Regions from separate parts of the Pseudaestuariivita sp. genome, predicted to be linked through region 2. Evidence: riboswitches for the same ligand, from Rfam matches in the RefSeq annotation. Region 2 holds a riboswitch; the other holds the start of a gene.
The links. A riboswitch is a leader RNA that binds a small molecule or an ion and turns the genes downstream of it on or off. The one in region 2 is predicted to bind cobalamin.
Positions count from the first base shown of each region.

Region 1: another riboswitch for cobalamin. It lies ahead of ACU0B3_RS09680 (DUF1636 family protein); the one in region 2 lies ahead of ACU0B3_RS17430 (DUF1636 family protein).

Region 1 covers NZ_JBRBVB010000007.1:4,346-12,484, forward strand. The annotation lists gene cobD (threonine-phosphate decarboxylase CobD) at 1-245, shown strand, start outside; gene ACU0B3_RS09660 (Lin0512 family protein) at 228-566, opposite strand; gene ACU0B3_RS09665 (Lin0512 family protein) at 570-911, opposite strand; gene ACU0B3_RS09670 (ion channel) at 1,043-1,639, opposite strand; gene cobO (cob(I)yrinic acid a,c-diamide adenosyltransferase) at 1,645-2,259, opposite strand; cobalamin riboswitch at 2,292-2,502, shown strand; gene ACU0B3_RS09680 (DUF1636 family protein) at 2,595-2,969, shown strand; gene cobW (cobalamin biosynthesis protein CobW) at 2,982-4,016, shown strand; gene cobN (cobaltochelatase subunit CobN) at 4,020-7,244, shown strand; gene ACU0B3_RS09695 (cobalamin biosynthesis protein CobG) at 7,241-8,139, shown strand, end outside.
Region 2 covers NZ_JBRBVB010000015.1:282,076-290,214, reverse strand. The annotation lists gene ACU0B3_RS17450 (hypothetical protein) at 1-75, shown strand, start outside; gene hemP (hemin uptake protein HemP) at 72-245, shown strand; gene ACU0B3_RS17440 (DUF1289 domain-containing protein) at 313-570, shown strand; gene ACU0B3_RS17435 (DUF1045 domain-containing protein) at 629-1,306, opposite strand; cobalamin riboswitch at 1,438-1,652, shown strand; gene ACU0B3_RS17430 (DUF1636 family protein) at 1,773-2,168, shown strand; gene ACU0B3_RS17425 (ABC transporter ATP-binding protein) at 2,165-2,965, shown strand; gene ACU0B3_RS17420 (ABC transporter substrate-binding protein) at 2,962-3,897, shown strand; gene ACU0B3_RS17415 (FecCD family ABC transporter permease) at 3,901-5,007, shown strand; gene ACU0B3_RS17410 (Dps family protein) at 5,047-5,520, opposite strand; gene ACU0B3_RS17405 (hypothetical protein) at 5,667-6,086, opposite strand; gene ACU0B3_RS17400 (nuclear transport factor 2 family protein) at 6,399-6,902, shown strand; gene ACU0B3_RS17395 (TRAP transporter substrate-binding protein) at 6,990-7,982, opposite strand; gene ACU0B3_RS17390 (TRAP transporter large permease) at 8,008-8,139, opposite strand, start outside.

The DNA.
Region 1 (8,139 bases), on a different contig from region 2:
GGTTGGCTGACGAGGCTGAGGCGCTTGACGAGATGGCTTTGACTGCTGGGTGGCATTGCGCCGGCGGCACCGGGCTTTTCCGGCTTTATGAGACGGAGGATGCGGAGGCGGCACAGACACATCTCGCGGAACACAAAATCTGGTCGCGGGTTTTTCCGTATTCCAAGACGTGGCTGCGGCTTGGACTGCCAGGCCTGGCAGGCGAATGGGATCGGCTAAAGAGCGCCTTACGCCTGCTTGGGTAAGAACGCCTCCACTGCCGCCTGAACAATCACAAGCGTGTTGCCCGTATCCGGGTTCACCACGTTGAGCCCGCCGTGGGTCGCGGTGACGGACGCCTTGCCGCGCGGCAGTTTGGCGACAAGCGCTTCGGTGTCGATCTTGTCCGGTTCCTGCGCGCCGAGGGTCACGCGGACCTCCATCGCGTCGTGGGAGATGCCGAGGGTCTCGAACATCGGGATCGACGAGTGGCGGATCGCGTCCTCGATCGCGCGCGCAGCGGCCTTGGTGTAGTCCATCCCGTACTGGTCGTTGCCCATCCCCATCTCGATGATGAAACGCTGCATGGCCTAGCCCTCCATCTCGAAGCTGACGGAAATGGCGACATTGGCGATCACCGTCGGCTTGCCGTCCGTGCGCGGCACGTCGAGCCCTCCCTTGACGCAGGTGACGCTGATCTGGCCGTAGGGGAAGGCTTCGGTCACGGCGCTTTTGTCCACCTCGTCAGGCGCTTGCACTCCGATTTCCAGGTCGATGAGCATCTCGGATTTCTCCCGGCCAAAGAGCTCGGCGAGGTTGATCGAGTTGTGCCAGAGCGCGTCCTGAACGGCGCGCTTGGCAGCCTCGGTATAGTCCTGCCGGCGGAGCGAGGAGCCCATCCCGAACTCGGTGAGCATGCGTTTCTTGGGCATGAGGTGGGCCTTTCGGAGGGTGGGGTTAACTTGTTTTTTGCACTAGAAGTGTGTAAATAAATGTGTAGGCGATCTGAAAAGAAAGAGGAGGGCGAAGTTGTCAAAGAAAACGTATAGACGGTTGTCAGGAGCTATCTACCTCTTCGTCGCTTTCGGGACCATCTCCGCCTTTGTGTCGATGGCACTGGCCTGACCTGCTTTTCGCCGCGCCCCGACATTGAAAACGTCAGAAACGCGGCGCCGACGATCATCCCGATATGCACCGTACCCAGCAACGCTTGTGACGCCGCCAAAAGCCTAGAGTCGGGGCTAGGTCGAAAGTCGCCGTAGCCAAGCGTCGAGAAGGTCACGACCGAGAAATAGATGAAGTCTCGCGCTGTCTGAGTCCGTTGCGCGTCGAACGTCGGCAAGATGCCAACCGTCCGGTAGTAAAGCGCGAAGGCGACGACACTGTAAAAGATCGAAATCGCGATGTCCCGGATCAACCTCGACGGAGAAATGCGAAAGCGCTCACTCTGCAGGTAGATGACTGCGAACGTTGTCGCGAGAAAGAATACGAATCCGAAGGCTGCGAACATCGCGGTGGCATATGGTGTTGGCGTAAAGCCGACCCTAGAGAAGACCTCGAAAAAGAGCTCCAAAAGGATGACCCCGCCAAGACCTGCGATAAACGCACTCATGGCATTGCGGGCGCGGCTGCCTCTCGTGGAACCGGGAAACAGCCGCACCGTCTTCAAAACTCCACGCCCTTCTGCCCTTTAACCCCCGACCGGAAGGGGTGCTTCACCAAACTCATTTCAGTTACCAGATCGGCAATCTCGATCAGCTCTTCCTTGGCGTTCCGCCCGGTCAGCACGACGTGGGTCATGGGCGGCTTTTCCTCGACGAGGAACTGCACCACGTCGTCGACGCTCAGGTAGTCGTACCGCAAAGCGATGTTGATCTCGTCGAGCAGAACCATCTTGATCTCGGGGTTGCGGATCAGCTCCTTGGCTTTCTCCCAGCCCTTCTCGGCGGCGGCGATGTCGCGGGCGCGGTCCTGGGTCTCCCAGGTGAAGCCCTCACCCATCGCGTAGAATTGGCACAGATGCGCAAAGTTCGCCTCGATCAGCGTGCGCTCGCCGGTCTGCCAGGCCCCTTTGATGAACTGCACCACCGCTGACGGCATATCGTGCGCGATGCAGCGCAGGATCATCCCGAACCCCGACGAAGACTTCCCCTTCCCCGGCCCGGTGTGCACAATAATCAGGCCCTTCTCACCCTCCTTGGTGGCCATCATGCGGTCGCGGGCGGCCTTCTTCTTGGCCATCTTGCTGGCGTGGCGGGCGTTCTGATCGAGCTCTGACATGACGACTCCGGTTGACATCCCGCGCCGGCGGGCCTCTAGGTGACGGTGCTGGTTCCCAAGAGCTACCTTGGGCGAAGAGGGAATGCGAGGGGTCTGGTTTTACCGCAAACCGCACCCGACGCAGCCGCCCCCGCGACCGTGACCAAAGAGGATGCACCGCCACTGGGAGGAGCCCGGGAAGGCCGCATCCAGGCCGCAAGGCACTTTGCAAGCCGGGAGACCTGCCAGCGCGACGAAGACGGACGACCGGGGTGTGTCGTGGCCGGATCATGCGGGAGGTCTGCCCGCCGGTCCCCCATGCGCGCCCCTTTGGGATACGGGAACGAGGGACGATCATGGGCGCGACACTCTACGTCTGCACCACCTGCAAGCACGAGGGCGATGACCCCGAGGCGCCCCGGCGCGGCGCGCGGCTCGCCGAAGAGCTGCTGGCCAAGGGCGCACCCGAGGGCGTGACGATCCAGCCGGTCGAGTGCCTGTCAGCCTGCAAGAACGGCTGCTCTGTCGCGTTGCAGGAAGGCGGGAAGTGGACCTACGTCTACGGCCGCCTCGACCCCGATGAGGGTCACGCGGACGACATCCTCGCAGGCGCTGCCGCCTATGCCGCGACATCCGACGGGCTGGTCCCATGGCGCGAACGTCCCGTCATCTTTCGCAAACAATCGATCGCCCGCATCCCGCCGATGCTATCCGGCATCCCAAAGCTCTGAGGGACCCCTGACATGAACGATTTGACCAAAATCCCCGTCACCGTCATCACCGGCTTTCTCGGCGCGGGAAAGACCACCTTTATCCGTCACCTGATGACCAACCCTCAAGGCAAGCGCCTCGCGGTGCTGGTCAACGAGTTCGGCACGATGGGCGTCGATGGTGAGATCCTCAAGGGATGCGCGGACGAGAATTGCCCGGCGGAGAACATCCTCGAGCTCGCGAACGGGTGCATCTGCTGCACGGTGGCCGATGACTTCATCCCGACGATCGAGCAGATCATGGCCCTGCCCGAGCCGCCCGATCACATCCTGATCGAGACCAGCGGTCTGGCGCTCCCCAAGCCGCTCCTCAAGGCGTTCGACTGGCCCGCGATCCGGTCGCGCATCACCGTCGACGGCGTAGTCGCGCTGGCGGATGCAGAGGCCGTCGCCAAAGGCCAGTTCGCCACCGACGTGGATGCCGTTCAGGCCCAGCGCGAGGCGGACGAGTCGCTCGATCACGAGACGCCGCTCTCGGAAGTCTTCGAGGACCAGATCTCCTGCGCCGACATCATCCTGCTGACCAAGGCCGACCTCGTGGACGACGCCACCATGGCCAAGGCCCGCGGCGTCGTGGAAAGCGAGGCGCCCCGCAGCCTGCCGATCCTGCCGGTGAGCGAAGGCGTTGTGGACCCCCGCGTCGTGCTGGGGCTTGGCGCGGCTGCCGAAGACGACCTTGACGCCCGCCCCTCCCACCACGACGGGCACCACGACCACGAGCATGACGACTTCGACACCATCGTCGTGCACCTGCCCGAGATCGATGACCCGAAGGACCTCGAGGCGCGCATCGAGCGGCTTGCGCGCGAGGCGCATGCGCTCCGGGTCAAAGGCTACATCGCGGTCAAAGGCAAACCGATGCGGATGCTGGTGCAGGCCGTGGGCGCGCGCGTGCGGATGCAGTTCGACGCGCCCTGGGGCGACCGCCCGCGCCGCTCTTCGCTCGTGGTGATCGCCGAGCATGACCACGTGAACCGCGCCGAGATCGAGGCCATCCTGGGCGCTTGATCCATGCACGTCGTCTTCCGCGAAAGCCATGGCCTTGGTGACACCGAGACGCCGTTCGACCTGGCCCAGAGCCCGGCTGATCTGGTGGTGCTGTCGTTTTCCGACAGCGACCTCGGCGCGTTTCAGGCGGGATACCGGCGCGGGAAGGACGACCTGCCTTCAGTGCGGCTCGCGAACCTCGTGGCGCTCAAGCATCCGCTGTCGGTGGACACGTATCTCGAGCAGACCTTGTGCCACGCCAAGGGCATCCTGATCCGGCTCATCGGCGGCGAAAGCTACTGGTCTTACGGCCTGATGTCCGTGCAGGACCTCTGCCGCCGGAAGGGCATCGCCCTTGCTGTCTTGCCCGCCGACGGACGTCCCGACCCTGCGCTTGACGCTTTGTCCACGGTCCCCGTCTCCACGCTCCGCCGTTTGTCGGCTCTCTGCGAAGCCGGAGGCGCCGTCGCCGCCCACGCCGCCCTCGCTCAAATGGCACTCGCAGCCGGCCTCTACGCCGCGCCTGTGATGGGCAGCAAAATGGTGCCGGACTTTGGCTGGTACCGTCCGGGGGAAGGGGTGGTCGCGACGACGCCAGCGCAAGGCAGCGTGATCGTCACCTTCTACCGCTCCTACCTCACCTCCGCCGACACCGAACCCGTCGACGCCCTCCTCGCGGAACTGGAAACACGCGGTTTCCAAGCCATCGGCCTCTTCGCGCCGTCCCTCAAGCAGCCCCAGGCGGCACAGTGGATCCGGGAGGTCCTCACCGGAGCCCAGCCCGCCGCCATCATCAACGCAACCGCCTTCTCCGCCCAGACGGACGATGGCACGTCGCCCCTCGACGCGTCCGGCTGCCCGGTCTTCCAGGTCGCCCTCTCGACGGCGCGCAAAGGCGAATGGAAAGAAGCCGAACGCGGCCTCTCGCCTGCCGATCTGGCGATGCACGTGGTGCTGCCGGAGGTGGACGGGCGGCTCTTTGCAGGCGTCGCGAGCTTCAAGGCACCTGCCAAGAAGGACCCAGACCTCGAGTTCTCGCACTTCGGCCACCGGGCCGATCACGCGCGGATCAAGCACGTCGTCGACCGCGTCGCCGCGACCCTCGCGCTGACGCACAAACCACTCGCCGAAAAGACACTCGCGCTGGTGCTTTCCACCTACCCCGGCCGCGACTGGAACCTCGCACATGCCGTGGGCCTCGACCCGCTGGAATCGGTCGGCGAGATGATGACATGGCTCGGCGGTGAAGCACCGTCGGACCTCGGCACGGCCCTCAGGACAGAGACGCTCAGCTGGCCGGTAGCGGACTACGAACGCGCGCTCCAAAGCCTCCCCGAGACCGCTCAGAACGACCTGCAAATGGCGTGGGGAGACCCGGCGCAAGACCCTGCGGTCGAAGACTACGCCTTCCACTTCAAAGCCCTCCGGGTCGGCACGCGCCTGATCGCACTGCAACCCGAACGGGGCGAGGTGCAGGAGCGCGAGGACGACTACCACGACCTCGCCCGCACGCCGCGCCATGGCTACGTCGCCTTCTATCTCTGGCTCAAATCCCAAAACCTCGACGCGCTGATCCATGTCGGCGCGCATGGCACGGTGGAGTGGCTCCCCGGGAAGGCCGTGGCACTGTCCGCGGACTGCTGGCCCGAGCTTTTGCTGGGCGCGACGCCGGTCATCTACCCCTTCATCGTGAACGATCCGGGTGAGGCCGCGCAGGCCAAGCGGCGCATTGGTGCGATCACGCTCGGCCACGTCCCGCCGCCCATGGCGGAAAGCGCGGTGCCGCAGGTGCTGACCCGGCTCGAAGGTTTGCTGGACGAGTATTCGACCGCCGACGGGCTCGATCCCCGCCGCCGCGACCGGCTCATCGAGACCATTCGCGAAGAGGCACAGGCGACGGGAGTGGAAACCGACCTCGGCCTCGACGCAGACGCCTCCGCCGCCGAAGCCATCACGCGCATCGACCGCTTTGTCTGCGACATCAAGGAAAGCCAGTTCGGCGACGGCCTGCACGTCTACGGCACAGGTCCCCACGGCGCGGGCGAGAAAGAGGGCCTCTTGTCGGCCCTCGCAGGCCGCCGCGTGAACGCCGGACCCTCCGGCTCTCCCTATAGAGGACGCGATGACGTGCTGCCCACGGGGCGCAACCTCTTCACCACCGATCCGCGCAGCGTGCCGACAAAATCCGCCCATGCGCAGGGCGTGAAGATGGCCGAAGAGCTGGTGCGCCGCCACCTGCAGGACGAGGGCGATTGGCCGCGCAACGTGGTCGTCGACCTATGGGGCTCTGCCACGATGCGCACGGCGGGCGAAGAATTCGCGATGGCTTTGCATCTCGCGGGGCTGGCGCCGCAGTGGGATCACAAGTCAGGCCGCGTGACAGGCTACGAAGTGCTGCCACTCGCGCTGATGAACCGCCCCCGGATCGATGTGACTTTGCGCGTCTCTGGCCTTTTCCGTGATGTCTTCCCCGGTCTTGCCCAGATGTTCGAAAGTGCAGCTGCGACGCTCAAGGATCGCGACGAGACGGCGGAGCAGAATCCCTATCGCACCGAGACGCCGCGCGTCTTTGGCCCACGTCCGGGGCAGTATGGCCTCGCGATGCACACCGCGCTCGATGAACTGACCGATGATGCGCGGAAAGCGGCGGGGGAAGCATGGCTCAAGGCGTCCTCATACGCCATCGACGCGCAGGGCGGGATCACCGAGGCGCGCGCGGCGATCGAAGCGCGGGCCAAGGCCGCCGACGCCTTTGTGCACGTGCAGGATTTGCCTGAGACGGACCTTCTGCTCGCCTCCGACTATGCCACGCACGAGGCCGGGTTTGCCGCAGCAGTGGCGACTTTGGGAGGCACGGCGCCCGCGCTCTATCACATGGACGCAACACGTCCAGATCGCCCACAAGCCCGCGCTTTGGCGGAAGAGATTGCCCGCGTCGTGAGGGCGCGCGCGACGAACCGCGACTGGCTTTCGGGCATGCAACGGCACGGTTTTCGCGGCGCGGCAGAGATCGCGGCGACGCTGGATCACATGGCCGCTTTCGCGCATCTGGCGGGCGTCGTGGCGCCGCATCTCTTTGACGCTTATCACGACGCGACACTGGGCGATGAGGACGTGGCGGAGTTCCTCGAGACGGAGAACGAAGGCGCCTTTCACGCGATGCAGGCGCAGTTTCAGGCGCTGCACGACGCGGGCCTCTGGCAGACCCGGCGCAACTCGATCCGGGCGGCTTTGGAGGGGGCGTCGTGAGCGCAGAGGTGCAGGTCAAGGGCTGGTGTCCCACTGCCTTACGCCCCATGGCGTCGGGCGACGGGCTGCTGGTGCGGGTCGCGCCGCCGATGTCTCGTGCGACGGCGGAGCAGGCCGCAGCCCTGGGCGAGGCCGCGTTGGACCATGGCTCTGGCTGGATCGACCTTACAAGTCGTGCGAACTTGCAGATCCGGGGCGTGACCGGCGAGAGCTACCCGCCGCTGCTCGCCGCATTGCAGTCATCACGCCTTGCACCGCAAAGCGAAGGTGAGGAGTTCGGTGGCCGCATCACCCTCACCCCGCTGCGCCAGGCAGATGACGAGAGCGAGGCGCTCTTCCACGCGCTGATTGCCCATGCCGCGCAGATGCCAGTGTTGCCGGACAAGATGGGTGTGGTGATCGACACCGGACCAAGCCTCCAGCTGCGCGGCATGTCCGCCGATTTCCGGTTCGAGCAAAGCGATGTCGGCCTGATCCTGCGCGCGGACGGGTCGGACTTTGGCAGGCCGGTGACCGTGGCGTCAGCGGCGGACGCCCTGGCACAAATGGCGCAGTGGTTTCTGGACACCCGCGCCCCAGACATCCGCCGCATGGCGCCGCACCTCAAGACCACGCCTCTGCCGGACGCATGGACCAACGCGCCGGCGCAGCACGATCACGGCGCGCGGCTTTTGCCGGGCTTTGTGCCGGGCGGGCGCGTGATCGGCCTGCCGTTCGGCAAGCTGCGGGCTGAGGACCTGATCCGGCTCGACTGCGCGATCCGTGTCCTGCCCGGGCGGCTTTTGTTCCTTGAGGACCGCGGCGCATCGCTCCCGCAAGACGCCATCACGGCCCCCGGCGACCCGCGGCTGCGGCACCACGCCTGCCCCGGCGCACCGGCTTGCACGTCGGCGGA
Region 2 (8,139 bases):
ACCGCTCTGCACGGGCTTTACCCGTCCGATGAGCACCTCGAGCGCTTGCTCGACCATCTGGAGCGGACGCCGTGAACGCCATGACCCAAGTGCCCCGCCCGATGGACGTGCCCGAACGCCCGCAGGTCGCCACCTATGACGCGCGCGACCTGATCCGGGACGGCGTGCAGGCGCAGATCGTTCTGGACGGGCAAACCTACATCCTGCGCATCACAAAGGCGGGCAAGCTGATCCTGACGAAGTGAACTCTTTCGCCGAACCAAGGCAGCACGCGCGGCGTTGAGCCCGCGAGGCAACCGAACAAGGGACCCCATGGCCAAGACACCCAGCCCCTGCATCGACGTGTGCAAGTTCAAACGCGAAGGCCACTGCATCGGCTGTTCGATGACCAAGGCGCAAAAGGCGCTCTTCAAGGGCCTGAAAAAGGACAAGCACCGCGCGGCATTCGTCACCATGCTGGTCGCGCAGCAACGCCAGCTCGGGCGGTACTCGCACTGGACGTCCGCCTATTTGCGCAAGTGCCTCAAGAAGAAGGTCAAGCCGGTCTCAGCCGTGCGGGATGCGGCCTAGGCGGGACTGTGTACCCTCGTGACACAAGGTGCAGGAGCGCGTCTGCGCAGGCAAAAGCCTACGCCGCGCCGCGCAGGGGGAACTGGCCGATGACCTCGAAGGCGCTGTCCTGACGCTCTCCACAAAGGGCGATCTGGTCCAGCACGAATGGAGCCGGCATCGGCGGGAAATGCGCGGCGACCCGCTCGGTCCAAAGGGGCAGATCGGCGGTCGGGATCGGGCCCGTCAGGGTCATGTGAAAGCGGAATTCGTCCAGCACATAGGGATAGCCCCACCGCGCAAGCAGTGCCTCTTGCCGCGGCGTGAGCTGCGCCTTGCGCCGCCGCTCGGTCTCTTCCGCGGTCGGTGCGGCGCGAAAGTCGTCGAGCTCCTGCACACAGGCCGCCGCCACGCTCGCTAGATCGTCCTGGCTCCCGAGCGGCACCAGCGCCAGAAACCGCCCAATCGTCGCCACCTGCAGCCCTGCGCAGCGCGCGGCGGGCGTGCGTTCCGCAAGCGCCTCCACGGCCGCACATAGCTGGTCACCCGTCATGCCCTCGGCCAGTCGGAACGGCGGCTTGAGCGTTGCGTGGAAGCCGTATTTGCGCGGGGTGCGAGTCACGGCGTCCAGCCCTGCGAGGTCGGGCTTCGGCACGGGCACGCCGCGCAACACGTCCCACCCAAGCCAGCGCGCGCCGGCCTCGGCCAAAGCACCTGCGCGGGGGGTGAAGTAGATGGCATGGCGGGCGTACTTCATGCTGCGGCACATACCGCAGATGGCATCTCGGCACCACACGCTATTCGCCTGCGCGCGCGTCTCGGACCCCGAAAACGCCCCTTGAAACATCCCCCAGGGGCGATGCGCGATTGACAGACTCGAAAGGATGCGGCTTTGTCCGCGATGATGGTTCTCGCAAGCCCAAGGCGCGCGGGATGAAAAGGGAACACGGTGCGGCGTAGCCAACAGGCACCAAATCCGTGACTGCCCCCGCAACTGTGAGCGGTGAGCGAGCCCGAGATGAGCCACTGGACGTTGCGTCCGGGAAGGTTCGGGCAAGCAGCGACCCGCGAGTCAGGAGACCTGCCATCGACGGCGCGCACCCGTGCGCCGGAGTTTCAACGCGATGCGGGCGGGGCGCCCGGTCAGGAGCACAGCATGGCGACGCGGCATCTTCCGCAGCGACATGGCCCTTTGCGCCCGCAGGCGCGTGGCGGAGGGCCATATGACACATCGGATCACAATCTGCACCTCGTGCCGGCACAAGGGCACCGACTGCCGCCCGGGCTATGAGCTGATCGACAAGCTGCGCACGGCCATCGCGGCCGCCGGGGCGTCGGTGCCGGAGGATTTCGAGATCTCGGGCGTGGCCTGTATGGCCGGCTGTGACCGCCCCTGCACCGTGGCCTATCACGGCACGAAAAAGGCGACGTATCTCTTTGGCGACATCGAGCCGGAGACGGACATCGCCGACCTCGTGGCCTTCGCGCGCCAGTATGCCTACCTGCACGACGGCTGGTGCGCCTCGGTTGACCGGCCCGGCAAGCTGCGCAAGGCGACGCTTGCGCGGGTGCCTGCGGCAATCATCGCGCTCGAAGAGAGCGAGGCCCGGGCGTCGTGAGCGCGGCAAACCTCACCGTCACCGACCTCTCGTGGTCGCCGGGGCGCAGAGCGCCGACGCTGCTGCATCCGGTGAGCTTTGCGCTCGAGGCGGGGCGCGTATTGGGCATCGTCGGCCCGAACGGCGCCGGCAAGACGACGCTGCTGCGCCTCCTCTACCGGTTCCACCGCCCCACAACAGGCCACGTGCAAGTCGGTGGCGCCGACATCTGGGATATGCCGGCCCGTGCCGTGGCGCAGCGCGTCGCGGCGGTGCTGCAAGAGCAACCCGGCGACTTTGCTCTGACGGTTCAGGAGATCGTCACCCTGGGGCGCACGCCGCATCGGCGCGGCTTTGCCGGCAGCGCCGGTGTGCGTGACGTGCAGATCATCGAGGGCGCGCTGGCCCGGCTCGACCTCGACGGTCTCGCGGAGCGCCACCTCAGCACCCTCTCGGGTGGGGAGCGCCAGCGGGTTATGGTCGCGCGTGCGCTCGCGCAGGAGCCGCAGCTTTTGATCCTCGACGAGCCGACCAACCACCTCGACATCCGCCACCAGCTGGAGGTGCTGGAGCTGATCCGCACCCTGCCCCTGACAATCGTGACCTCGCTGCACGATCTCAACCTGGCCGCCGCCCTCTGCGACGACGTCCTGCTCCTTCACTCCGGGCGCGCGCTCGGATTTGGCCCGCCGCACGAGGTCCTGTCCGAGGCTGCCGTGTCAGATGCCTTTGGCGTTCGGGCGCGCACAGAAACCCTGTCGGTCAGTCAGACCGAGCACCTCACCTACCACCTTCACACTCATGGACCCCAACGATGAAGACGACACTCCTGACCACCGCCGCCCTCGCGCTTACCGCTGGCGCTGCCTTTGCCGAGACAACGGTGCAAAGCTGCAACCGCACCGTGACCTTTGACGAGGTGCCGAGCCGCGCGATCTCGAACGACGTGAACCTGACCGAGATGATGCTCGTGCTCGGGCTGACCGACCACATGGTCGGCTACACCGGCATCTCGGGCTGGAAGACGCTGGATGAGGACATGCGCGCCGGCGTCGAGGCGCTGCCGGAACTTTCGGCCAAGTACCCCTCCAAGGAAGTGCTGGTCGGCGCGGATGCAGACTTCTTCTTTGCCGGCTGGAACTACGGCATGAAAGTCGGTGGCGACGTCACGCCCGAGACGCTCGCCCCCTTCGGCATCGAGGTCTACGAGCTGACGGAAAGCTGCGCGCATATCATGGAGAAGGGCAAGGCCAGCATGGACGACATGTACGCCGACCTGATGAACCTCGGTGCGATCTTCGATGTGGAGGACAAGGCAGCCGCGCTGGTCGAGGGTTACAAGGCGGAGCTGGCCGCGATCACCGCAGGTCTCGAACCCGGCGCGCCGGTGCGCGCCTTCGTCTACGACAGCGGCGAGGACAAGCCCTTCACCGCCGGCCTCTACGCGATGCCCACCGCGCTGATCGAGGCGGCGGGCGGCACCAATGTGATGAACGGCTTTGAGAAGAGCTGGGGCATCGTCACCTGGGAAGAGGTTGTCGAGCAGAACCCGGAGGTCATCGTCATCGTCAACTACGGCACCGTGACCGCCGCGCAAAAGCGGGCCTTCATGATGTCGAACCCCGCCTTTGCCGAGATCGACGCGGTCAAGAACGACCGGTTCGTGACGCTCGAATACGTCGAGGCGACGCCCGGCCCTCGCAACATCGCCGCGGTCAAGACGCTGGCGGACGCGTTCCGGGGCAACTGAGCGATGAGCGATACGGCCGTTCCGTCCCCCGTGCAGTCCCCAGTGCAGTCCGCCGCGCAGTCTCCGGTGCGCGAAGCCAAGAGCCGGGCGCTGGGGCTGACCGCGCTCGGGCTGACTGCATTCGGGCTGGCGGCGCTGCTCGTATCGCTCTCGATCGCCATCTCCGTGGGAGCCGTGCCGGTCCCCACAGGCACGGTCTGGGGGGTGCTGGTGGGCAAGATCTCGCCCGGCATCATCGAGGCGGACTGGAGCCGGGGCCGCGAGGCCATCGTCTGGGACATCCGCTTCCCCCGCGCGCTGCTCGCGATCCTCGTCGGCGCCGGCCTTGCGGTGGTCGGCGCCGCGCTGCAGGCAGTCACGCGCAACCCACTGGCCGATCCGCACCTCCTTGGCATCTCGTCGGGCGGTGCATTTGGCGCGATCTTTGCCCTCCTGCACTCCGGGCTCTTTCTGGGGCTTTTGACGGTTCCGATCCTGGCGTTCTGCGGCGCGCTCCTGGCGACGCTGGTCGTGCTCGGCGTCTCGCGGCTGGCGGATGCGCAAAGCGCGGACCGGCTGGTGCTGGCCGGTGTCGCGGTCTCGTTCATCATCATGGCGGGCGCGAACGGGCTGATCTTTCTCGGCGAGCCGCACGCCTCGCATACGGTGGTCTTCTGGATGCTCGGAGGGCTGGGCCTCGCGCAGTGGGACCACCTGATCTACCCGGCTGTGATCCTTTTGGCTTGCGGCGCGTGGCTGGCCACCCGCACGGCGCAGCTGAACGCGATGACCGTCGGGGACGAGACCGCCGCCACGCTTGGCATCCCCGTCGCGCGGTTCCGGCTGGCCGTGTTCGTCGCCGGCGCGCTCATCACCGGCGTGATGGTCGCGTTCTCCGGGATCATCGGCTTTGTCGGGCTGATGGTGCCGCACGTGGCGCGGATGCTCGTCGGCGGAGACTACCGCCGCGTCCTGCCTGCCTCGGCGCTGATCGGCGCGATCTTCCTCCTCTGGGCCGACATCGCCGCCCGCACCATCATGGCCCCCGAAGACATGCCAATCGGCATCGTCACCGGCCTCGTCGGCGGCGTGTTCTTTGTCTGGCTCCTGGGACGCAGGCGCGGCGTCTAGGGCGGCGAGGTAAGGTGGGCCGTGGCCCACCCTACGGGCTTAGCCCTTGAGGTGGGCGCGGAGGAACCAGGCGAATTTTTCGTGTTCCTGGCCGCGGGCGATGCAGAGGTCCTCGGTGAGCGTGTCACCGTGTTCGGCGGCGAGCGCGCCGGCGCCGGCGAGGGTCGCCGCGAGCGTCTCCTGCGCCTCCTGCATGGCCGCGATCATCTCCTTGTCGGAGGCGTGGCCATCGTGCTCCTTGACCTTGGAGCGCGCGAGCATGCCGGCCAGCGTGCCTTCGGCATGGGCGTCCAACGCCTTCACCCGCTCGGCCAGATCGTCCTGCGCGACGAAGTGGTCCTCGTAAATCTTCTGGAAAAGATCGTGCAGCGGGCCAAAGCCCATCCCCGTCACGTTCCAGTGAAAGTTCTGCGCCAGCATCGTGGCAACGGCGGTCTCGGCGACCGACTGGTTGAGCGCGTCTGCGATGGCGGCGCGCGCGTCGGTGGTGAGCGCTTCGGCTGTCTGGGTCATCCCTTGCTCCCTCTCCTGCAAGTCTGGGGTCTCTCGATCCAGCTGGCTGGCGGACGTGCTGGCTTGCTGTGCGGGAGTACGTAGACACCCGCAAACCAAAAGCAAGATGTTTTTAGAATTATTCTAAAACCGACAAGTTCACTCGGTTACAGATCAAAGCTGACTGCGATCCGGGCGATCAGAAACTTGACGAAGCGCCGGTTCTGCGGCGCCACCCGCGACGCCAGAAGGAACGCGACGCTGGGCGCGTCATCCGCCACGGACGATCGCGCCAGTTGCAAGAGCCACGTCTCGTCGAATGTCATCTCCACTGCGCCCGGCGCATAGAGCCGAGCGGTCTGTCCCAGCGCTTCGGGCAGGCAGCGCATCAGCGCCTCGGCGTAAGCCTCCCGCGAGGCACACTTCTCCACCTGCAACAGCGCGCACGCCTCGAAAAGATCCGTCCGCCGCCGCACCCGGCACTGCATCGCCACAAAGCGCAGATGATTCAGAAACGCCCGCGCGCCGTCGTCGAGCCGCGGCGCAGAGCGCTTCACATGAGGCTGGTCGAGACGTAGGGGCAGCATGTCGCAGACCTTTCTGTCAGGCCGGGCAAGATTGCGGAGGACAACCGCCCTATCCTGAGTATATTTATAGGATATGACCCGGATCACAAGCCTAAGCCTTACGCTTTTGATCACCTTAGCGTCAAGCCAGGCTGACGCTCCCGTCTAGTCAAGCTGACACCTGACCTAAGATGTCGGGTGCACAAGTATACGGTCCAAGTCCTACCCGCGGGCGCCTTCGGCACAGCCTAATACCCTGTCACCACGAAACTATTTTGCATCCAATGTGCTCGACGCTTGCCGGCTTGGCCGCCCCCTTGTACCTTCAAACCCATGGAAAATGCGCCAAACATGTCCGGGCACGAACGCAGCCTTGAGGGCCTGCTCGACAAGGCGGATATCGCAAAAGTCATCCACGACTATTGCTATCATTTCGACCAAGCCGAGATCGAAGCCGTGCTTGCGCTCTTTACCGAAGATGCGGTTGTGGACTACGGGCCGGACGTGCCGACCATGGCGGGGCTCAACGAGCTCCGGCCGATGGTCACGAACGGCCTGACGAGCTTCTTTGCCGCGACGAGCCATCATATCTCGAACATCGACATCCGTTTCGAGACGCGCGACAAGGCGCGCAGCACTTGCTACGTTTACGCGTGGCACCGGTACCAGGACGGGCGCGCGAACAGCGAGTTGTGGGGGCAATATGCGCATGGTTTCGAGCGCACATCGGACGGATGGAAGATTTCCGAACTGGTGCTGAAAGCGGCCGGGTCGGAGAACTTTCACCGCGACCAGATGCACCCGATTGGCCGCCGGGCCGCACCACCCGAAGGCTAACGCGCGCGTCTCGAAAAAAGCCTCTCTTGGGTCCGGTCTTGCGGGACGGGACGACCCGGATGGCCGCCCCGCTTTTGTTGCATCGGCTCAGTTGGACGCGATGAACGCCTCGAACCTGTCCTTGAACTCCGCCGCTTCGGGCTGATCGGTCAGGATGACGTCCCAGCTTTGCTTTGCAGCCTCCATGAAGGGCGCAAGATCGGGCTCGAGGATTTCCACCCCGGCCTCTGCCGCGGTTTCCAGACCGGCATCGGCAAGGCCGTCATGCGCCTCGATCCCGACGGCAATGGCGTCGGTCGCAGCGGTCTGGATCATCTCCTGCACATCTGCCGGCAGGCCATCCCACCAGGACTTGGACAGGACCATGACGGTGGTTGACTGGTGCGCCTTGGTCAGCGTGTAGGTGTTGACCGTCTCGTAGAACCCGTCCGCGACGATCGCATCGGGCGAGATCTCGAGCGCGTCGACAACGTTGTTCTGGATCGCCATGAAAAGCTCGCCATACGACATCGGCGTCGGCTGGGTGCCCATGGCCTTGTACGCCTCGACAAAGCCCGGCGTCGGCAGCACGCGGATCTTCAGACCCTGCATGTCGTCGACGGTCTCGACCCGCGCGGGTGCCTTGGTCGCGACGGACCGTTCGTAAATCGAGCCGAAGCCGAGGCCGTGCATGCCGTACTCACCGAGCAGGTCGAGCATTTCGCGCCCCATGTCGCTTTGCAGCACCTCGTAGGCCTGCGCCTTGTCCTCGAAAAGGTACGGCAGGGAGAGCACGCGGTAGGCCGGCACAACCGTCTCGAGTGTCGAGCCGCCCACGAAGCCGCCGGTCAGAATGCCCGTGCGCATCGACTGGATGGCCCGCGTTTCGTTGCCGGCCTGTCCACAGCACTGGATCTCGACGGCGATGCTGCCGCCAGAGCGTTCTTCGATCAGCGATTTGAACTCGTTGAGCGTGACCTGGTACGGGCTCTGGTCGCTCAACACGTGGGCCATGGTCATCGTGTAGTCCTGCGCCTGCGCGGCACCGGTCCCGACGGCCATCGCCACCGCGACGCCAAAGGCGGTCTGTCTGAATGTCATGTCTGTTGTTTCCCTGTCGAACTGGTTAGCGGAGCAGGACGAGCGAGATGCTCGGGACGTAGGTGATGATCATCAGGTTGGCCAAGAGGACCATCAGGAACACCGCCAGCGGACGCATCAGCTGCTCCATACTGATGCGGGCAATGCCGCAGGCGAT